3 regions of the Methylococcus mesophilus genome follow, and region 2 is predicted to be linked to each of the others. Evidence: predicted binding sites of a transcription regulator. Region 2 holds the regulator's gene; each other region holds the start of a gene.
What was found. The regulator HrcA, encoded in region 2, represses chaperone genes, less so after heat shock. The targets are predictions, from matches to a motif close to TNTTAGCACTCNNNNNNNNNGAGTGCTAANA.
Positions count from the first base shown of each region.

Region 1: a site for HrcA is predicted at 2,985-3,015, ahead of rpoH (RNA polymerase sigma factor RpoH). Genes of this name have one in related genera too.
Region 3: a site for HrcA is predicted at 2,815-2,845, ahead of groES (co-chaperone GroES). Genes of this name have one in related genera too.

Region 1 covers NZ_CP110921.1:2,504,022-2,510,004, reverse strand. Annotated here, with positions in the region: gene ftsY (signal recognition particle-docking protein FtsY) at 1-1,279, shown strand, start outside; gene ftsE (cell division ATP-binding protein FtsE) at 1,284-1,946, shown strand; gene ftsX (permease-like cell division protein FtsX) at 1,943-2,941, shown strand; gene rpoH (RNA polymerase sigma factor RpoH) at 3,043-3,903, shown strand; gene OOT43_RS11805 (N-6 DNA methylase) at 4,053-4,754, opposite strand; gene OOT43_RS11800 (transposase) at 4,828-5,091, shown strand; gene OOT43_RS11795 (IS3 family transposase) at 5,127-5,558, shown strand; gene OOT43_RS11790 (REP-associated tyrosine transposase) at 5,513-5,983, opposite strand, start outside.
Region 2 covers NZ_CP110921.1:1,069,751-1,075,733, reverse strand. Annotated here, with positions in the region: gene recN (DNA repair protein RecN) at 1-1,545, opposite strand, end outside; gene OOT43_RS04830 (NAD(+) kinase) at 1,549-2,421, opposite strand; gene hrcA (heat-inducible transcriptional repressor HrcA) at 2,636-3,688, shown strand; gene grpE (nucleotide exchange factor GrpE) at 3,799-4,353, shown strand; gene dnaK (molecular chaperone DnaK) at 4,421-5,983, shown strand, end outside.
Region 3 covers NZ_CP110921.1:1,582,398-1,588,380, reverse strand. Annotated here, with positions in the region: gene OOT43_RS07335 (fasciclin domain-containing protein) at 1-145, opposite strand, end outside; gene OOT43_RS07330 (response regulator transcription factor) at 361-1,056, shown strand; gene OOT43_RS07325 (sensor histidine kinase) at 1,028-2,335, shown strand; gene OOT43_RS07320 (hypothetical protein) at 2,514-2,636, shown strand; gene groES (co-chaperone GroES) at 2,906-3,196, shown strand; gene groL (chaperonin GroEL) at 3,261-4,898, shown strand; gene OOT43_RS07305 (glycosyltransferase) at 5,034-5,983, shown strand, end outside.

The DNA.
Region 1 (5,983 bases), 1.4 Mb from region 2:
CCATTTCGCGCACCGGCTCGGCGCCGTGGTGGTGTTCCTGGTGCTGAGTCTGGTGGCAATGGGGGCCAGTTCCAACCGCAATGCGGCCCCGATCAGCAAGCCGGCGGTGCTGCTGAGCTTCCTGCTGCTGCTCCAGGTCGGGCTCGGCGTACTGAGTGTGCTGCTGCGACTGCCGGTGGCGGTCGCCGTCGCGCATCAGGCCGTGGCGGCGCTGCTGCTGCTCAACGTGGTGCATCTCAACGTCTACCTGCGCCGGCGCCTGCCGGAAGTCGCCGCCGTTCCCGAAGCGGTGACGGCGCGCCCGCCGGTCGAAGTGGTACCTCCGCCGCCCGCGCCGGAAACCCTGTTCGAGCGCCTGCGCGGACAACTCGGCAAGACCCGCAGCGGCCTGACCGGCTTGCTTGCCGCCCTGGGCCGGGGGCGCATCGACCGCGAACTGCTGGACGAGATCGAAGAGCAGTTGCTGATGTCCGACGTCGGCGTCAACGTGACGCGGGAAATCGTCGCCGATCTGGGCTCCGGGCTCGAGAAGCAGGACCTGGCCGACGGCGCGACCCTGCGCAACCGTCTGCGCGGCCGCCTGCTCGATATCGTCCGCCCCTGCAGCGTACCGCTGGCCATCCCGCCTGAGGTCCGGCCCTTCGTCATCCTGGTAGTAGGGGTTAACGGCGTGGGTAAGACCACGACCATCGGCAAGCTCGCCAAACGGCTGCAGAACGAGGGCCACAGCGTCATGCTGGCCGCCGGGGACACCTTCCGCGCCGCCGCCGTCGAGCAGCTCCAGACCTGGGGCGAGCGCAACAAGATCGCGGTGATCGCCCAGCACAGCGGGGCCGATTCGGCTTCGGTGATCTACGACGCCGTGGAGGCCGCCAAGGCGCGCGGGGTCGACGTGCTGATCGCCGATACCGCGGGCCGTTTGCACACCAAGTCGAACCTGATGGAAGAGCTGAGCAAGATCAAGCGCATCATCGGCCGCCTCGACCAGACCGCACCGCACGAGGTACTGCTGGTGCTGGACGCCGGTACCGGCCAGAACGCCATGTCTCAGGCCAAGCTGTTCAACGAGGCGGTCGGCCTGACAGGGCTGGCATTGACCAAGCTGGACGGCACCGCCAAAGGCGGGGTGATCTTCGCACTGGCTCAGCAGTTCGGAATCCCCATACGCTTCATCGGCATCGGGGAAGGCATCGACGATCTGCGCGACTTCGATGCCACCCAGTTCATCGACGCCCTGTTCGCCGAGGAAGAGACGAGCGGGACCGCCCGCTTGCATTGAGGCCGTGCTGGAATTCAAAGAGGTCTACAAGCGCTATCCCGAGTTCGGCGAAGCCCTGCACGACGTCAGCTTCCACATCGGTCGCGGCGAGCGGGTGTTCCTCACCGGGCATTCGGGGGCGGGCAAGAGCACTCTGCTCAAGCTGATCGCCGTGATCGATCGGGCCACGCGCGGCCAGATCGTGCTGGATGGCCGGAATATCACCCGCGCCTCCAACCGGGAAATTCCCTATATCCGGCGCAAGCTCGGCCTGATCTTTCAGGACTACAAGCTGTTGTACGACCGCTCCGTGTTCGAAAATGTGGCTTTGCCGCTGATCATCGCCGGATTCAACCCCGGCGAGGTCAGCCGGCGGGTGCGTGCGGCGCTCGGCAAAGTGGGCCTCTTGTCCAAGGAGAAGCGGCTGCCGCAGACCCTGTCCGGGGGCGAGCAGCAGCGCGTCGGCATCGCACGGGCCATCGTCCACAAGCCGGACTTCATCCTCGCCGACGAGCCCACCGGCAACCTCGATCCGGAGGCTGCGCGGGAGGTCATGGACATCTTCCGCGATTTCAATGATCTCGGCGTGACCTTGCTCATCGCCAGCCACGACGAGCAACTGATCTCGCGGATTGGAGGGCGGGTCTTGCGCCTTCAGCACGGAAGCCTGTCGGAGGTGGCGGCATGAGACGGCAGCGCCGTCGCGCGCAGCGGCGGGTCGCACCGCCGGCGCCCCGCAGGCATGGCGGCCCGACCCTGGTCGACCGGCTGCAGAGCTACCTGGTTTCGCACGTGCAGACCGCGAAGGAGGCGCTGCGGCGGATGCGGCGCACGCCTTTCGCCATGGCGCTCACACTCCTGGTCATCGCCGCCACGCTGGCGCTGCCCACCAGTTTCCACGTGCTGGTGAAGAACCTTCGCATGGTCGGCGGAGACCTGGAGGCGACCAACGAGATTTCGCTTTACCTCAAGCCGGACCTGTCCAACGACGCCGGGCGCAAGCTGGCGGACCGCTTGAAAAGCCATGCGCAGATCGCCGAGACGCGGCTCGTTACCAAGGAAGCCGGAATCGAGCAGTTGAAGACCTACAGCGGTTTCGGCGAAGCCTTGTCGGCCCTGAATTTCAACCCGCTCCCCGTGGTGATCGGCCTGCGTCCGAAGGACTCGCTGGCCCAGCCCGAGCAGGTGGAACGGCTCGTGGCCGAACTCAAAGCCCTGCCCGAAGTGGATCTGGTGCAGAGCGACATCCAGTGGATGCACCGTCTCCATGCCATGCTCCAGGTCGCCGAGCGCAGTTTCGGCGTCCTCGGGGCGCTGCTGGGGGCGGCGGTCGTGTTCGTCATCGGCAACACCATCCGCCTGGAACTGTACGGCCGCCGGGAGGAAATCGTCGTGCAGAAGCTGCTGGGCGCGACCGACAGGTTCATCCGGCGGCCTTTTCTCTATACCGGTTTCTGGTACGGCTTCCTCGGCAGTATCGGCGCCTGGATCGTTGTCGGCGTCATGCTGCTGATCGTCAGGGCGCCGATCCGCCAGCTCAACGTGCTGTACGGCAGCGATTTTTCCCTTGCCTTTCTCGGTTTCCGGGAGTCGCTGCTGCTGATCGGCATCGCCTGTTTCTTAGGGATAGCCGGCGCTTTCGCCGTGCTCATCCAGCACCTGCGGGACGTGCGCCCCGAGTGAGCGGCAGGCGCTAGGGCTTGCCGAAGCAAGGAACTTGCGCTAGTTTTGGCACTCAAATGGGACGAGTGCTAAAACCCATCACCATCACAACAGGGCATTCCATGACTCACGAATTGACTCTCCCGACCAATCTGCCGCTGGGTTCCATCGACGACTATTTCGCCGCGGTGAACCGTCTGCCGCGGCTGGATGCCGACGAGGAGCGCGAACTGGCCATCCGCTTCCGTGACGAGCAGGACCTGGAGGCTGCCAGGCGCCTGGTGCTGTCGAACCTGCGGTTCGTGGCCTACATAGCGCGTGGTTATCTCGGCTACGGCCTGCCGCTGGCCGACCTGATCCAGGAGGGCAACATCGGTCTGATGAAGGCGGTGAAGCGCTACGATCCGGACGTCGGCGTGAGGCTGGTCTCGTTCGCAGTGCACTGGATCCGGGCGGAGATCCACGAATTCATCATCCAGAACTGGCGCATCGTGAAGATCGCCACCACCAAGGCACAGCGCAAGCTGTTCTTCAATCTGCGCAAGATGAAGAACCGGCTCGGCTGGCTCAACCCCGAGGAAGCCGCCGCGGTGGCTGCGGAGCTGGGCGTGGACGTCGAGGACGTCTACAAGATGGAGAACCGGCTGAACAACCCGGACATGGCGCTAGAGGCGCACGGCGACGAGGACGGCGACGACCGCGAAGGCCACGCGCCCATCCATTATCTCCAGCAGGAAGGAGCGGATCCGGCCCAGCTCATCGAGCACAGCGAATGGGAAAACCGTCAGCAGGAGAAGCTGCACGAAGCCATCGGCCAACTGGACGACCGCAGCCGGGACATCGTGGCCAGCCGTTGGCTCAGCGAGGATAAGCTGACGCTGCACGATCTGGCGGCGCGCTATAACGTCTCCGCCGAGCGCATTCGCCAGCTCGAAAACAGCGCGATGAAGAAGCTGCGGAGCGCTCTGGCGGACGCCGCCTGATTGCGGCTGTAACGGGTTGCAGTAGACCCCGCCGGCTGGCGCAATCCCAACCTTAAACCGCGAGACATTGAGCTTGCCATCGAAGCATGGGGGCTTGAGGCATCCGAGCCGTCTGCGGACACCGAAGGAAGAAAACGGGGGGAACGCCGCTAAGGCAATACGGGAAGCCCAAGCTGTTTGAGAAATCCGTTATGCCTCTCCGAGGCTTCTTTGACTTTTTTCTCTAATGCTACCAACTCGGCATGTACTGCGCTCAGATCGATTTCCTCTTCCGATTTGGCGGTGCTGATATAGCGCGAAATATTCAGGTTGTAGCCTTCTTTTTCGATTCGCTCCATCGACACGCGCCGAGCATAGCGTTCTTCCTCCCGGCGGAACTGGTAGGTGTCGATGATCTTGTCGATGTGCTCAGGCAATAGCTGGTTCTGGCGCTTGCCTTTCTCGTAGTGCTCGGCGGCGTTGATGATCAGCACATCGTCCGGCTTCTTGCACTTCTTCAGCACCAGGACGCAGACCGGAATGCCGGTGGAGAAGAACAGGTTGGCCGGCAGGCCGATCACCGTGTCGATATGGCCGTCCTTCAGCAGCTTGGTGCGTATGCGGGCTTCGGCCCCACCACGGAACAGCACGCCGTGCGGCAGGATGATGGCCATCACGCCGTCCTGCTTCAGGAAGTGGAAGCCATGCAGCAGGAAGGCGAAATCGGCGGCGGACTTCGGCGCCAGGCCGTAATTCTTGAAGCGCACATCCTCGCCCAGCGCCTCGCTCGGCTCCCACCTATAACTGAACGGCGGATTGGCCACCACCGCGTCGAACTTGGGGCTTTTGGCCGGATTGGTTTCGCGCAGCATGTCCCACTCGTTGTGACCTGCTCCCCGAGATTAGTCCGGTCGTGATGTAGAGTCTGCCTCGATAGGAGGCAGCATGAAGAAGCGTTTCACCGAAGAACAGATCATTGGCATCCTGAAGGAAGCCGAAGCCGGCCTAAAAGTAGCGGAGCTGTGCCGCAAGCACGGGCTCAGCGAGGCGACGTACTACAACTGGAAAGCGAAATACGGCGGCCTGACAGTGTCGGATGCGCAGCGGCTCAAGGCACTGGAGACCGAGAATGCCCGGCTCAAGCGCCTGCTGGCGGAGGCGATGCTGGACAATGCTGCGTTGAAAGAGGTTGTAGGCCGAAAGTGGTAAGCCCACAAGCCAAGAGGGTGGCGGTCTCCCATCTGATGACAAAGCACCAGATGGGCGTCACGCGGGCTTGTGGGCTGATCGGTATTTCTCGGTCGCTGTATCGCTACGAAGCTAAGCGGCCAGTAGACCAGGAGCTCAAGGAACGACTGTGCGAATTGGCAGCGCAGAAGCGGCGCTATGGGTATCGCCGGCTGCACGTGCTACTTTGCCGAGAGGGTTGGGAAATCAACCGAAAGCGCACCTATCGCGTGTATCACGAGGCCGGCCTGATGGTCCGCAAACGAAAGCGGAAGCGCATTGCCGGCGTGGAGCGCCAAATCAAGGTCGCGCCATCGGCGCCTAACGAGAGTTGGTCTATGGACTATGTTCGGATCGTTCCCACGCTCCAGCGTGGGAACGCAGCCGGAGACGCTCCAGCGTCTCAGCACCATGAATCGACCTCCATCAGCCCCTTCTGCCCGGAATAGTCGCGTGCGCTCGAATAGCGCCAATGCTCAGGCAAATCCACATATCCGCGTTTCACCGGGTTCCGGTGAATATAATCCAGCTTCTCCCGCATCACCGCTTCACTGAATACCATTTCAGCGTGAATCCCTTCTTGCCAGAACTGGTATTCGCGGTCGCGCTTGTGGGCGCATTTTGCAAAACGCAGACGGGTCAACAAACGCTCGGCATTGCTCGCCTCCAAAAGCTCGATAAGCCGGGCCGCCGTAAACGATTTGAAACTGCTCACACACTTGTCTAAACGCGGCGCTTGGGCCACGAAATGCAGATGATTTTCCAGAATCACATAGCCATAGAGCCGCAACCCGTCATGGGTGCGCTGATAACGCCAACTGTCCAGAACAATCTGTACCGCATCCGGTCGGGTGAACACCGGCAACCACTCAAC
Region 2 (5,983 bases):
GCCGTCTTTCGCATGTTTCTCGACCAGCAGATGCTGATGACCCAGAGCCGCGATCTGGGGCAGGTGGGTCACGCACAGCACTTGGCGGTTGATGCCGAGCGAGCGCAGCTTGATCCCCACCATCTCGGCGACGCCGCCGCCTATGCCGGTGTCCACCTCGTCGTAGATCAGGGTCGGCGTGGTCTTTTGCGCAATCGATGCGACCTCGATCGCCAGGCTGATGCGCGAAAGCTCGCCGCCGGAGGCAACCCGCGACAGCGGCCGCGGCGGCAGGCCCGGATTGGCGCTGACCAGGAACTCGATCCTGTCCCGCCCATGGGGAGCGGGCAATGCCTCCGCGTCGGTCTCGAACGCGACGGCGAAGCGTCCGTGCGGCATGCCGAGTTCGTGGATGAGCCGGGAGATGTCGGTTTCCAGCGCCTCCGCGGCTTGCTGCCGGTGTTGAGACAGGCTGCGGGCGGCGGCGTCATAGGCGGAAAGCAGTTCGCTTTGTTCGGAAAGCAGGTGCTCGAGCCGCTCCTCGCCGGTCGCAAGGCCCCGCAATTCGGTCCGGAGCGTTTCAAGGTGGGCGGGCAGCTCTTCCGGGCGCACCTGGTGCTTGCGTCCGAGCTGGTGGACTTCCGCCAGCCGTTGTTCCAGCGCCGCGAATTTAGCCGGGTCGGGATCGAGGGCGTCCAGGTGATGGCGCAACGCCATCGCCGCCTCTTTGACCTGAATGCGGGCGCTTTCCAGCAGTTCCAGCGTTTCCGCGAAGTCCCGCGAGATCTGGGCGAGTTCGCCGACCGCATGGGTGGACTGGGCCAGCAGCCCGTTGACTGAATATTGTTCGTCCTCGTAGAGCAGCTTGAGCTGGGCGTAGCCGATTTCGGAGACTCGGCCGAGATTGGCCAGAAGTTCGTGTTCTTCCGACAGGGCACGGTAATCCAGGGTCTCGATCTCGAGCTGTTCCAGTTCGTTCACCTGGTACTGGAGCAGTTCCTGGCGGGCGTTGCGGCTGCTGGCATCCTGCTGCAGCCGGTCGATCCGCTCGGAAATCTCTTTCCAGCGATCGAAAAGCCGCTTCAGTTCCGAGGCCAGTTCACGGGAACCTGCATGCCGGTCCAGCAAGGCTCGCTGCTCGCCGGCCTGCAGCAGGTTCAGATGGGCGTGCTGGCCGTGGATTTCCACCAAGTGCCGGCCCAAGGCCTGGAGGTTCGGCAGGGTCGCGGGGCGGCCGTTGATGAAAGCGCGGGAACGCCCGTCGGCGCTGATGGTCCGGCGGATCAGGCAGGTGTCCTCGTCGGCTTCGGCCAGTTCGTTATCGAGTAGCCAATCGCGGGCGGACGAAGCGTCGTCCAGATCGAAGCACAGGCTGACTTCGCCACGCTCCGCACCTGGCCGCACCAGGCCGGAGTCGGCCCGGTCGCCGAGTGCCAGGCCCAGAGCGGTGAGCAGGATCGATTTGCCTGCGCCGGTTTCGCCGGTGAGCACGGTGAAGCCAGGCCGGAGCTCCAGGTCGAGGGCGGACACCACCGCCAGATCCCGAATGCTGAGAGTGGTCAGCATGGCCTAGCGGTTGCTCCAGTTGAGCTTGAGCCGCAGGATCTGGAAAAAATCGTAATCCGTCGGGTGGAGGATGCGGAAGGGCCGTTCCGCCTTGCGAATCTCGATGCGGTCCTCGATCGCGACGTCCGGGAAGGGGACGTTGTCGCAGCTCACCTGGGCGCGGAATTCCTTGTTCGGCCGGAAGGCGATCGCGACCAGGCTGTCCCCGGAGATGACGATGGGGCGATTGGACAGCGTATGGGGGTTGATCGGCGCCAGCACCATCGCATTGAGTGCGGGGTAGAGGATCGGACCGCCGGCTGACAGCGCATAGGCGGTCGAACCGGTAGGCGTGGAGACGATCAGGCCGTCGGAGCGCTGCGAATTCAGAAAGACGCCGTCGATGGTGGTTTCGAGCTCTATCATACTGGTCGCGCTGCCGCTATGGACGACGACTTCGTTGATGGCGCTGCCCTGTGCGATGATCTCTTCCTCCCGGATCAGCCGTGCCACCAGGGGGTAACGTTCCTCGGCGCGACAGGCGCCGGTCAGTATCGCGTGGAGTTTGCCGACGGCCTCGTTCGGGGAAATGTCCACCAGAAAGCCCAGCCGGCCCAGGTTGATCCCGATGAGGGGAACGCCGTGCGCATAAAGGCTCCGCGCGGCTCCCAGCAAAGTGCCGTCCCCGCCGACGACCACGGCGATGTCCGCCCGCTGCGCCAGTTCCGGCATCGTGCATATCCGTTCGGAATGCGGAAAAAGCGTCGCGCACCCACGTTCCACCAGGATTTCGAGTCCGGAAGTCAGCAGATAGGTATGAATGGCGGCGAGCGTATCCGCTATCCGGGGAGCGTCCGGCTTTCCGATGAGCGCGATGGTGCGAAATTGCGAAAGCATCCGCCTGAACTCGGGTGAGATAGGGAGGGGTTGAAAGTTCGATGCCTTAAGGTCTTGACAGGATTGGCAAGGCTCAGTCGCCGCAGCCGGTTAAATAATCCGGGTGCGGCATGTCCGCCAAATGGTAGGACCTTCTTGACACTTAATCTAGGGGTTGCTAGTTTTTGGCACTCCAATCGGTCGAGTGCTAATCCAGATTCTTTCCGGAATTTCCGTGGCGAGTTTTCCCGAACTGAGCGAGCGAGCGCAGCACCTTTTGAAGGCGCTGGTGGAGCGCTATATCGGCGAAGGCCAGCCGGTCGGTTCGCGTATCCTTGCCAGGGATGCCGGCTTGAGTCCGGCAACGATACGCAATGTCATGGCCGATCTCGAGGAACTCGGTCTGATCACCTCGCCGCATACCTCGGCGGGGCGCCTGCCCACCGTGAGCGGCTATCGCCTGTTCGTCGATTCTCTGCTTACCGTGAAGCCGTTGCAGCAGGGCATCGTCGACCAGTTGTGGCTGGATCTCGAAAGCCGGGACAATCCGCGTGACTTGCTGGAGACGGCTTCCAAGCTGCTGTCGGAGCTCACCCACATGGCCTGCATCATCTCCATGCCGAGGCGGGAAACTCTGGCATTCCAGCACATTGAATTTCTGCCCCTGTCGGACCATCGGGTGCTCGCCATCCTGGTGACGAGCGACCAGGAAATCCACAACAAGATCATTCACACTCCCCACAGTTTCAGCGCCGCGGAATTGCAGGCCGCCGCCAACTTTTTCAACGCCGTCTGCGCCGGCAAGGACATGGCTTCGGCGCGCGAACATCTGCGCGCCGAATTGCAGAACGAACGCGAGCGTTTGAGCGAACAGCTGTTGCAGGCGGGCGAAATCGCCGAGCAGGCTCTGCTCGAGGGTGGACGCTCCAAGAAGCCGTTTCTGGTGCGCGGCGAGACTAACCTCATGGACTTCGTCGAACTGGCCGACGTCGATCGGCTGCGCGGCCTGTTCGAGGCGTTCCGGCAGAAGGAAAGCATCGTCGGCCTGCTCGATCGCTGCCTCGATTCGCCCGGCGTCAAGATACTCATTGGAGAAGAAAGCGGTTTCCGGCCGCTTGAGCCCTGCAGCCTGGTGACCGCCTCCTACTCGGTCGACAACCGGGTGGTGGGTGTCCTCGGCGTGATTGGGCCGACCCGGATGAAATACGAACGGGTGATCCCGCTGGTGGACATCACCGCGAAACTGGTGGGGGCAGCCTTGAATCAGCGGACGCTGGCCCCAACTTAACGTCTCCGGAGTTGCGACGGCACCGGGACGTCCGCCGCCCGCTCCCTTTAAGGAGCCGGGCGGTTTCGTTTTTCCCGATCGAAAAATTTTGAACCCCTATAATTCGGATTATGAGCGAAGAAGAATTGACCAACGGTCCCGGCACAGACGCGCAGCCGGAGCTTCTGGAAGTGGAGGCGCAACCTGCCGAAGTGCCTGCCGCTGAGCCCGACCGGGCATTGCTTGAAGCGCAGCAGCAGGCGAGCGACAACTGGGAGCGTTTCGTGCGGGCTCAGGCGGAAATGGAAAACCTGCGCCGGCGGGTGGAGAAAGATCTCCAGAATGCACATAAGTACGCCCTGGAAAAATTCGCCAGGGAGCTTTTGCCTGTGATGGACAGCCTGGAACTCGGCATCGCGGCCTCGACTGCTGACACCCCCGATGTCGCCAAGCTCAGGGAAGGCGCGGAGCTGACCTTGAAGCAGTTTCAGAGCGTGTTCGAGAAGTTCGGCATCTTGGCCGTCGATCCGGTCGGCGAGAAATTCAATCCGGAACAGCACCAGGCCATGGCCATGGAATCCGCCGAGGCGGTCGAGCCGAACACTGTGCTCAAGGTATTTCAGAAAGGCTATTTGTTGAACGACCGTCTGCTGCGCCCTGCGCTCGTGGTCGTAGCCCAGGCTTGAAATCCCCTGGATCGGCCTCACATAGCATCTATCCGTCAGAACAATCACAGATAAACCGGAGAAATCCATGGCAAAAATTATCGGGATCGACCTGGGCACCACCAACTCGTGCGTGGCCATTCTTGAAGGTGGCAAGCCCCGCGTGATCGAGAACGCCGAGGGGGCGCGCACCACGCCGTCGATCATTGCGTTCAGCACCGACAACGAGGCGCTGGTCGGGCAGTCCGCCAAGCGGCAGGCTATCACCAATCCGAAGAACACCTTGTTCGCGATCAAGCGGCTCATCGGCCGCCGCTTCAAGGACGATGTCGTCCAGAAGGACATCAAGATGGTGCCTTACACTATCGTCGAGGCGGAAAACGGCGATGCCTGGGTGGAGGCTGCGGGCAAGAAGATGGCGCCGCCGGAGATCTCGGCGCGCGTGCTGATGAAGCTCAAGAAGGATGCCGAGGCCTATCTGGGTGAAGAGGTCAAGGAAGCGGTCATTACCGTGCCGGCCTATTTCAACGACTCCCAGCGCCAGGCCACCAAGGACGCCGGCCGCATTGCCGGCCTCGACGTCAAGCGCATCATCAACGAGCCGACCGCAGCGGCGTTGGCCTACGGCATGGACAAGAGCCGTGGGGACCAGAAGATCGCGGTCTACGACCTGGGCGGCGGCACCTTCGACATCTCCATCATCGAGATCGCCGAAGTCGACGGCGAGCACCAGTTCGAAGTGCTGTCGACCAACGGCGACACCTTCCTCGGCGGCGAAGACTTCGACCTGCGCATCATCGAATACATCGTGGATGAATTCCGCAAGGAGCAGGGCATCGACCTGCACAACGACCCGCTGGCGCTGCAGCGCCTGAAGGAGTCCGCCGAGAAGGCCAAGATCGAGCTGTCGTCCAGTCAGCAGACCGAAATCAATCTGCCCTATATCACGGCGGATGCGACCGGACCCAAACACCTGAACGTCAAGCTTACCCGCGCGAAGCTGGAAGCGCTGGTGGAGGACCTGATCCTACGCACCCGCGGCCCCTGCGAAACCGCGTTGAAGGATGCCGGCGTCAAGCCGGGCGACATCGACGAGGTCATCCTGGTCGGCGGCCAGACCCGCATGCCCAAGGTGCAGGATTTCGTGAAGGAAATCTTCGGCAAGGAGCCGCGCAAGGACGTCAACCCGGACGAAGCCGTGGCCGTTGGCGCCGCCATCCAGGCGGGTGTGCTCGGCGGCCAGGTGAAGGATGTGCTGCTGCTGGACGTGACCCCGCTGTCTTTAGGGATAGAGACCCTCGGCGGCGTCCTGACCAAGCTGATCGAAAAGAACACCACGATCCCGACCAAGGCTGCGCAAGTGTTCTCCACCGCAGAGGACAGCCAGACGGCCGTGACCATCCATGTGCTGCAGGGCGAACGCGAGATGGCGCGCGACAACAAGTCGCTGGGGCGCTTCGACCTGAGCGACATCCCGATGGCGCCGCGCGGCGTGCCGCAGATCGAGGTGACCTTCGACATCGACGCCAACGGCATATTGAACGTTTCCGCCAAGGACAAGGCGACCGGCAAGCAGCAGTCCATCGTCATCCGCGCCTCCAGCGGCCTGTCCGAGGACGAGATCAAGCGTATGGTGAAGGACGCCGAGGTG
Region 3 (5,983 bases), 510 kb from region 2:
TTCCGGGGTAATCCACAAGCTTCAGCTTGCGGCATTTAGCGTAGCCCTCAGGCGTCGCCGCTGCGTTGGCAGGGGTAACGCTCAAAAGGGACATGGCTGCCGCTGTGGCTATCAGGGCGCCGTGCAATGCATTCTGGAATTTCATGGGAGTATCTCCGTTTGGTCGATTGTGTGATTCTTCAGGCCCGTGATGTCAGCCGCGGGGCTTCCACGGGCGGATTCAGACTAATCCGTCGGGTGTGAAGCGCACGTGTTTCGTGCGTGAAGAAAACGTGAATCTGAGTATTTTGTCGCGGGCGCATGCGCCTCGTGGCACTCACGTGGAGGGGTTTACCTGTGACGACCGGGCGATCGGGGCACTTGCTCCTCGTCGAAGACCATCGCGATATCGCAGAAATGGTCTACGACTATTTCGAGCGGCGGGGATACGTCGTGGACCATGCGGGCGACGGAGTGACCGGCTTGCATCTCGCTGTAACCGGCAGCTATGACGCCATCATTCTCGATTTGCTGCTGCCGGGCCTGGATGGGATGGAGATATGCGAAAAGCTGAGGAAGGATGCGCGCAGCGCCATTCCCATATTGATGCTGACGGCGCGTGACACGGTGCAGGACAAGATCTCCGGCCTGGATGTCGGCGCTGATGATTACCTGGTCAAGCCGTTTGACATACAAGAGCTGGAAGCCAGGGTACGCGCTCTGATACGGCGGAACAGGGGGAGCGTAAGCCCCGAGCGGCTGCAGGTGGGCGACCTCAGCCTGGACCTGGGGACACTGCAGGTGGAGCGTTCCGGCCATCGGCTCGACATCTCTCCGACCGGCTTGAAAATTCTTAAAATTCTGATGCGCGCCTCTCCCCGGCTAGTCACCCGGCCGGAAATCGAGCGTGAAGTTTGGGGAGAGGCACTTCCTGACAGCGATACGCTGCGCAGTCATGTGTATAACCTTCGCAAGATCGTGGACAAGCCGTTTTCCGGCCAGATGATCTGCACGATGCAAAGCATAGGTTATCGGTTGATCGACCCTCATGAAGAACCGACCCCAGATCGGCCGTAAGCTCGCCAGGGTTTTTCTGCTCCAGGCGGTTTTCATCGGCGTGGCCGCGTTTCTCGGCGTGGTCGCTGCAAAGTACGTTTTGGAGTCATTGCTTATCCAGCAGGCTTTGCGTGACGAGGCGGAACATTTCTGGGACCGCTTGCGGGATGACCCGTCGTTCCCAGCCCCCGATACCCGGAACATGAAAGGCTATGTTGCCAAGGGAGACGCTGGGGACTCGGTTCCCCTTGATATTCGCGGTCTTCAGGACGGATTTCATGACCTCTCCCGCGCGGACTCGTTCGTCATCGCCTATGTGTCCAGGCAAGGCGGATCCCGCTTATTCCTCATCTTCGACGGGCAACGGGTCGAAGAACTGGCATTGTTCTTTGGCATGGTGCCGCTGGCGGCGAGTCTGTTCGGGATTTATCTTGCAGCACTGGCCGGCTATTACCTGTCCAGGCGCGCCGTGTCGCCGATACTTCGCTTGGCGCGGCAGGTCGGAGACATCGACCCCGGCGTGCCGGAGAAGAGTCTGCTCTCCCTGGAACGCCTTCCGGCCGAAGAGGATCAGGAGGTCAGCGCCTTATCGGAGGCGCTGGCCCGCATGGCGCGGCGTATCCGGCAATTCGTCGAGCGCGAACGGACGTTCACGCGGGACGTGAGTCATGAGCTTCGGACTCCCATTACGGTGATCCGAATTGCCGCCGACCTTCTCATGGACGAAAGGGACTTGCCCGCGTCGGCGCACAATTGTGTCGTCCGCGTCAAACGGGCGGTGAAGGATATGGAAGAGCTGACGGAGGCATTTCTGTTGCTTTCCAGGGAGTCGGAGCAGGGACTGCCGTTGCAGCCTGTCTGCCTCAATACGCTGGCCGAGGAAGAACTCGACCAGGCACGGCTTCTCCTGGAGGGAAAATCCGTCACCACTTCCCTGGAGTCCGAGGGGCGTTTGATCGTAATAGCCTCCGAGCGTGTCCTCTCCATTCTGCTCGGCAATCTCATCCGGAACGCTTGCACCTATACCGACTCGGGTTACGTCCGCGTGTGCATCGGAGATCGGCGCTTGAGTGTCGAGGACAGTGGTCCAGGGATGTCGGAAGAAGAAGTAAGCCGGATATTCCATCCGTTTTTCCGGGGAACTCCACGCGGCCAGGGCTACGGCGTGGGCCTGACGATCGTCAAGCGATTGTCCGACCGCTTCGGCTGGCCCCTGCAAATCACGAGTCAAGCAGGTGCGGGGACGCGGGTGACAGTGGATTTTCCCGGTGCTACGCATAGGGGGAGGCTCTCGGAATGAAAACCTGGGCGACACCGGACAATTGTGGTCTTTATTCAATAGATCAATAGCTTACCAAACGTTAAAAAATGACTCTCATGCTTCGGCATAGCGGCTGCCGTGGTGAAAGCGAGTACCCTCGAAGAAGGCCGCCGCGTTCCGTTCTTAACGCCCAATGATTGCAGCGGAAATGTCATCCATGACCTCCATGCTGTCGTTCATCGACGCGCCGAAAGTCGTAGGGAGCCGGAGTCTGGCCGGCAATCATCCCATGGAGCGCGGCCATATGGGCGTGCGTCCGCCAACGCACCGTCCGCGATGAGCCATGGGCACCTCGAAAAACCGAGGTGCCCAATAGAGCCACAGAGCCCAAAAAACATCTGGGTCTTCCCTCGCGTTTACCCACGACCGTTTGTTTCATTTCAAGTCCCGCGATTTTTCAAATCAAGTGCCACCCGACAACAACGGCTCCGCTTGACACCCACCCATCCATCGCTATCATTTGGCACTCACTTCAAGGGAGTGCTAACAGCCATGTCGGGCGCTCGCTTGGGTTTTCAGTCGATTTCATCAGGAATTCAGGAGGTTACCGTGAAAATTCGTCCTTTGCATGATCGTGTCATCGTCAAGCGTCTGGAAGAGGAGCGCACCAGTGCAGGCGGAATCGTGATTCCCGACAGCGCTGCGGAGAAGCCGATGCGCGGCGAGATCCTGGCCGTCGGCAATGGCAAGGTCCTCGACAACGGCGAGGTGCGTGCCCTGCAGGTCAAGGTGGGTGACAAGGTCCTGTTCGGCAAGTACGCGGGCACCGAGGTCAAGGTCGACGGAGAAGATGTGGTGGTGATGCGTGAGGACGACATCCTGGCCGTTCTCGAGAGCTGATCTCTAGCTCCGCTCGCAGATTCCCAAGTCCTTAATCAATCATCAATATCGCAGGTAAATCCAAATGGCAGCTAAAGAAGTCAAGTTCAGCGACGACGCACGCGCCCGCATGCTGCGGGGCGTCAACATCCTGGCGCACGCGGTGAAGGTCACCCTGGGTCCTAAGGGCCGCAACGTGGTGCTCGAAAAGAGCTTCGGCGCTCCCACCGTGACCAAGGACGGCGTGTCCGTGGCGAAGGAAATCGAGCTGTCCGACAAGTTCGAGAACATGGGCGCCCAGATGGTGAAAGAGGTCGCTTCGCAGACTTCCGATGTGGCCGGCGACGGCACCACCACCGCCACCGTGCTGGCGCAATCGATCCTGACCGAGGGCCTGAAAGCAGTCGCCGCCGGCATGAATCCGATGGACCTGAAGCGCGGCATCGACAAGGCCGTCGCCACCGCCGTGGAGGAAATCCACGCCATGTCCGTGCCCTGCACCGACAGCAACGCGATCTCCCAGGTCGGCACCATTTCCGCCAACTCCGACGAATCCATCGGCAGCATCATCGCCGAGGCGATGGACAAGGTGGGCAAGGAAGGCGTCATCACCGTCGAGGACGGTTCGGGCCTGGAAAACCAGCTCGATATCGTCGAGGGCATGCAGTTCGACCGCGGCTACCTGTCCCCCTATTTCATCAACAACCAGCAGAGCATGAGCGCCGAACTGGAGAACCCGTTCATTCTCATCAATGAGAAGAAGGTCTCCAACATCCGCGAGCTGCTGCCGGTGCTGGAAGGCGTGGCGAAGGCCGGCCGTCCGCTGCTGATCATCGCCGAGGATGTCGAGGGCGAAGCCCTGGCCACCCTGGTGGTCAACAACATGCGCGGCATCCTCAAGGTCGCGGCGGTGAAGGCGCCGGGCTTCGGCGACCGCCGCAAGGCCATGCTGGAAGACATCGCCGTGCTGACCGGCGGCACCGTGATTTCCGAAGACATCGGCCTGAGCCTGGAGAAGGCGACCCTGGCCGATCTGGGCACCGCCAAGAAGATCCAGATCACCAAGGAAAACACCACCATCATCGACGGCGCCGGCTCCAGCGATGCCATCCAGGGCCGCGTGGCGCAGATCCGCAAGCAGGTGGAAGACACCACTTCCGACTACGATCGCGAGAAGCTGCAGGAACGTTTGGCCAAGCTGGCCGGTGGCGTCGCCGTCATCAAGGTGGGTGCTGCCACCGAAGTCGAAATGAAGGAAAAGAAAGCCCGCGTCGAAGATGCGCTGCACGCCACCCGCGCGGCGGTCGAAGAGGGTATCGTGCCGGGCGGCGGCGTGGCCCTGATCCGGGCGCTGGCCAAACTGCGCGACCTCAAGGGCGCCAACCATGATCAGGACGTCGGCATCAGCATCGCCCGCCGCGCCATGGAAGAGCCGCTGCGCCAGATCGTCGCCAATGCGGGTGACGAGCCGTCGGTGGTGTTGAACAAGGTCGCGGAAGGTTCCGGCAACTTCGGCTACAACGCCGCGACCGGCGAGTACGGCGACATGGTGGCCATGGGCATTCTCGACCCGGCCAAGGTGACCCGTTCCGCACTGCAGAACGCGTCTTCCGTCGCTTCTCTGATGATCACGACCGAGGCCATGGTCGCGGAGGAGCCGAAGGAAGAGGCGCCGATGCCGGGCGGCATGGGCGGCATGGGTGGCATGGGCGATATGATGTAAGCCTGGCGCTCGCTAAAGCCGTTCGACGGTCCTGGAAAAGGCCCCACCCTGACGGGTGGGGCCTTTTCCTTTTTGTGGGGCGGTCGTTGAGCTTCCGGCTCTGGCGGTTCTGCCTTACTATCACGGCGGGCCGAATTGCCGGGCCGATCTGAACTGCGGGGCAAGATGATGGGGCACAATTTCGAATGGTTCGAGGAGCGCCAGGCGCCTGAGCCGCTACCCCGGTCGCCGTGGCGCGAGTCGCTTTTCCAGTACCTGGCGACCATCGCGCTGGCCCTGGGGGCCTGGTATCTGGCCTGGCGCTGGACTGCTTCCTTGAACGAGCACGCGCTGTGGTTCTCGGTGCCGGTGGTTCTTGCCGAAAGCTGCGCCTATCTCGCTTGGGCGTTGTTTGCCTACAATTTGTGGCGGACGGCCGACCGGCCCTCGCGGCCTGCGCCTTACTGGATTTCCGAGTGCGTTTCCGATCTCGCCGCGCCCCACCGCCCGCTGGCCGTGGATGTGTGTGTCGCCACCTGCGATGAGGATGCGGCGCTGGTCCGCCAAAGCCTGGAAGATGCGAAAAAGCTGAAATATCCCTATCAGATCGACATAAGGCTGCATCTTTACGATGCGGGCCGCCGCCCCGCCATGAGGCAGCTCGCCGAGTCCCTGAAGGTGGCGTACATCGTGCCGGAGGAGCAGGACGGCCTGGGGACGCACAATCTGCGCCGGATCGTCGAGGAGACGCAAGGGGATTTCATCGTGTTCTGCGATGCCGACACCCGGTTGTTTCCCTCCTTTCTGGAACATACCTTGGGGTATTTCCGCGATCCGGACGTGGCCTGGGTGCAGACGCCGCAGTGGTATGACGATATTCCCCAGGGTGTCCCGCTGGGCGATGTCCTGGGCCGCCGTTTCGGCACTCCGGGCCTGGCGGTCGGAAAAGCGTGCGAGGCGGTGGCGGGACCGATACGGATCGGCAGGGACCCGTTCGGCAGCGATCCGGCCATGTTTTTTGGCGTGATCCAGCGACGGCGCGACCGCGCCGACGCGGCCTATTCGTGCGGCGCGGGCGCTGTCTACCGCAGCGATGCGCTCGTGGA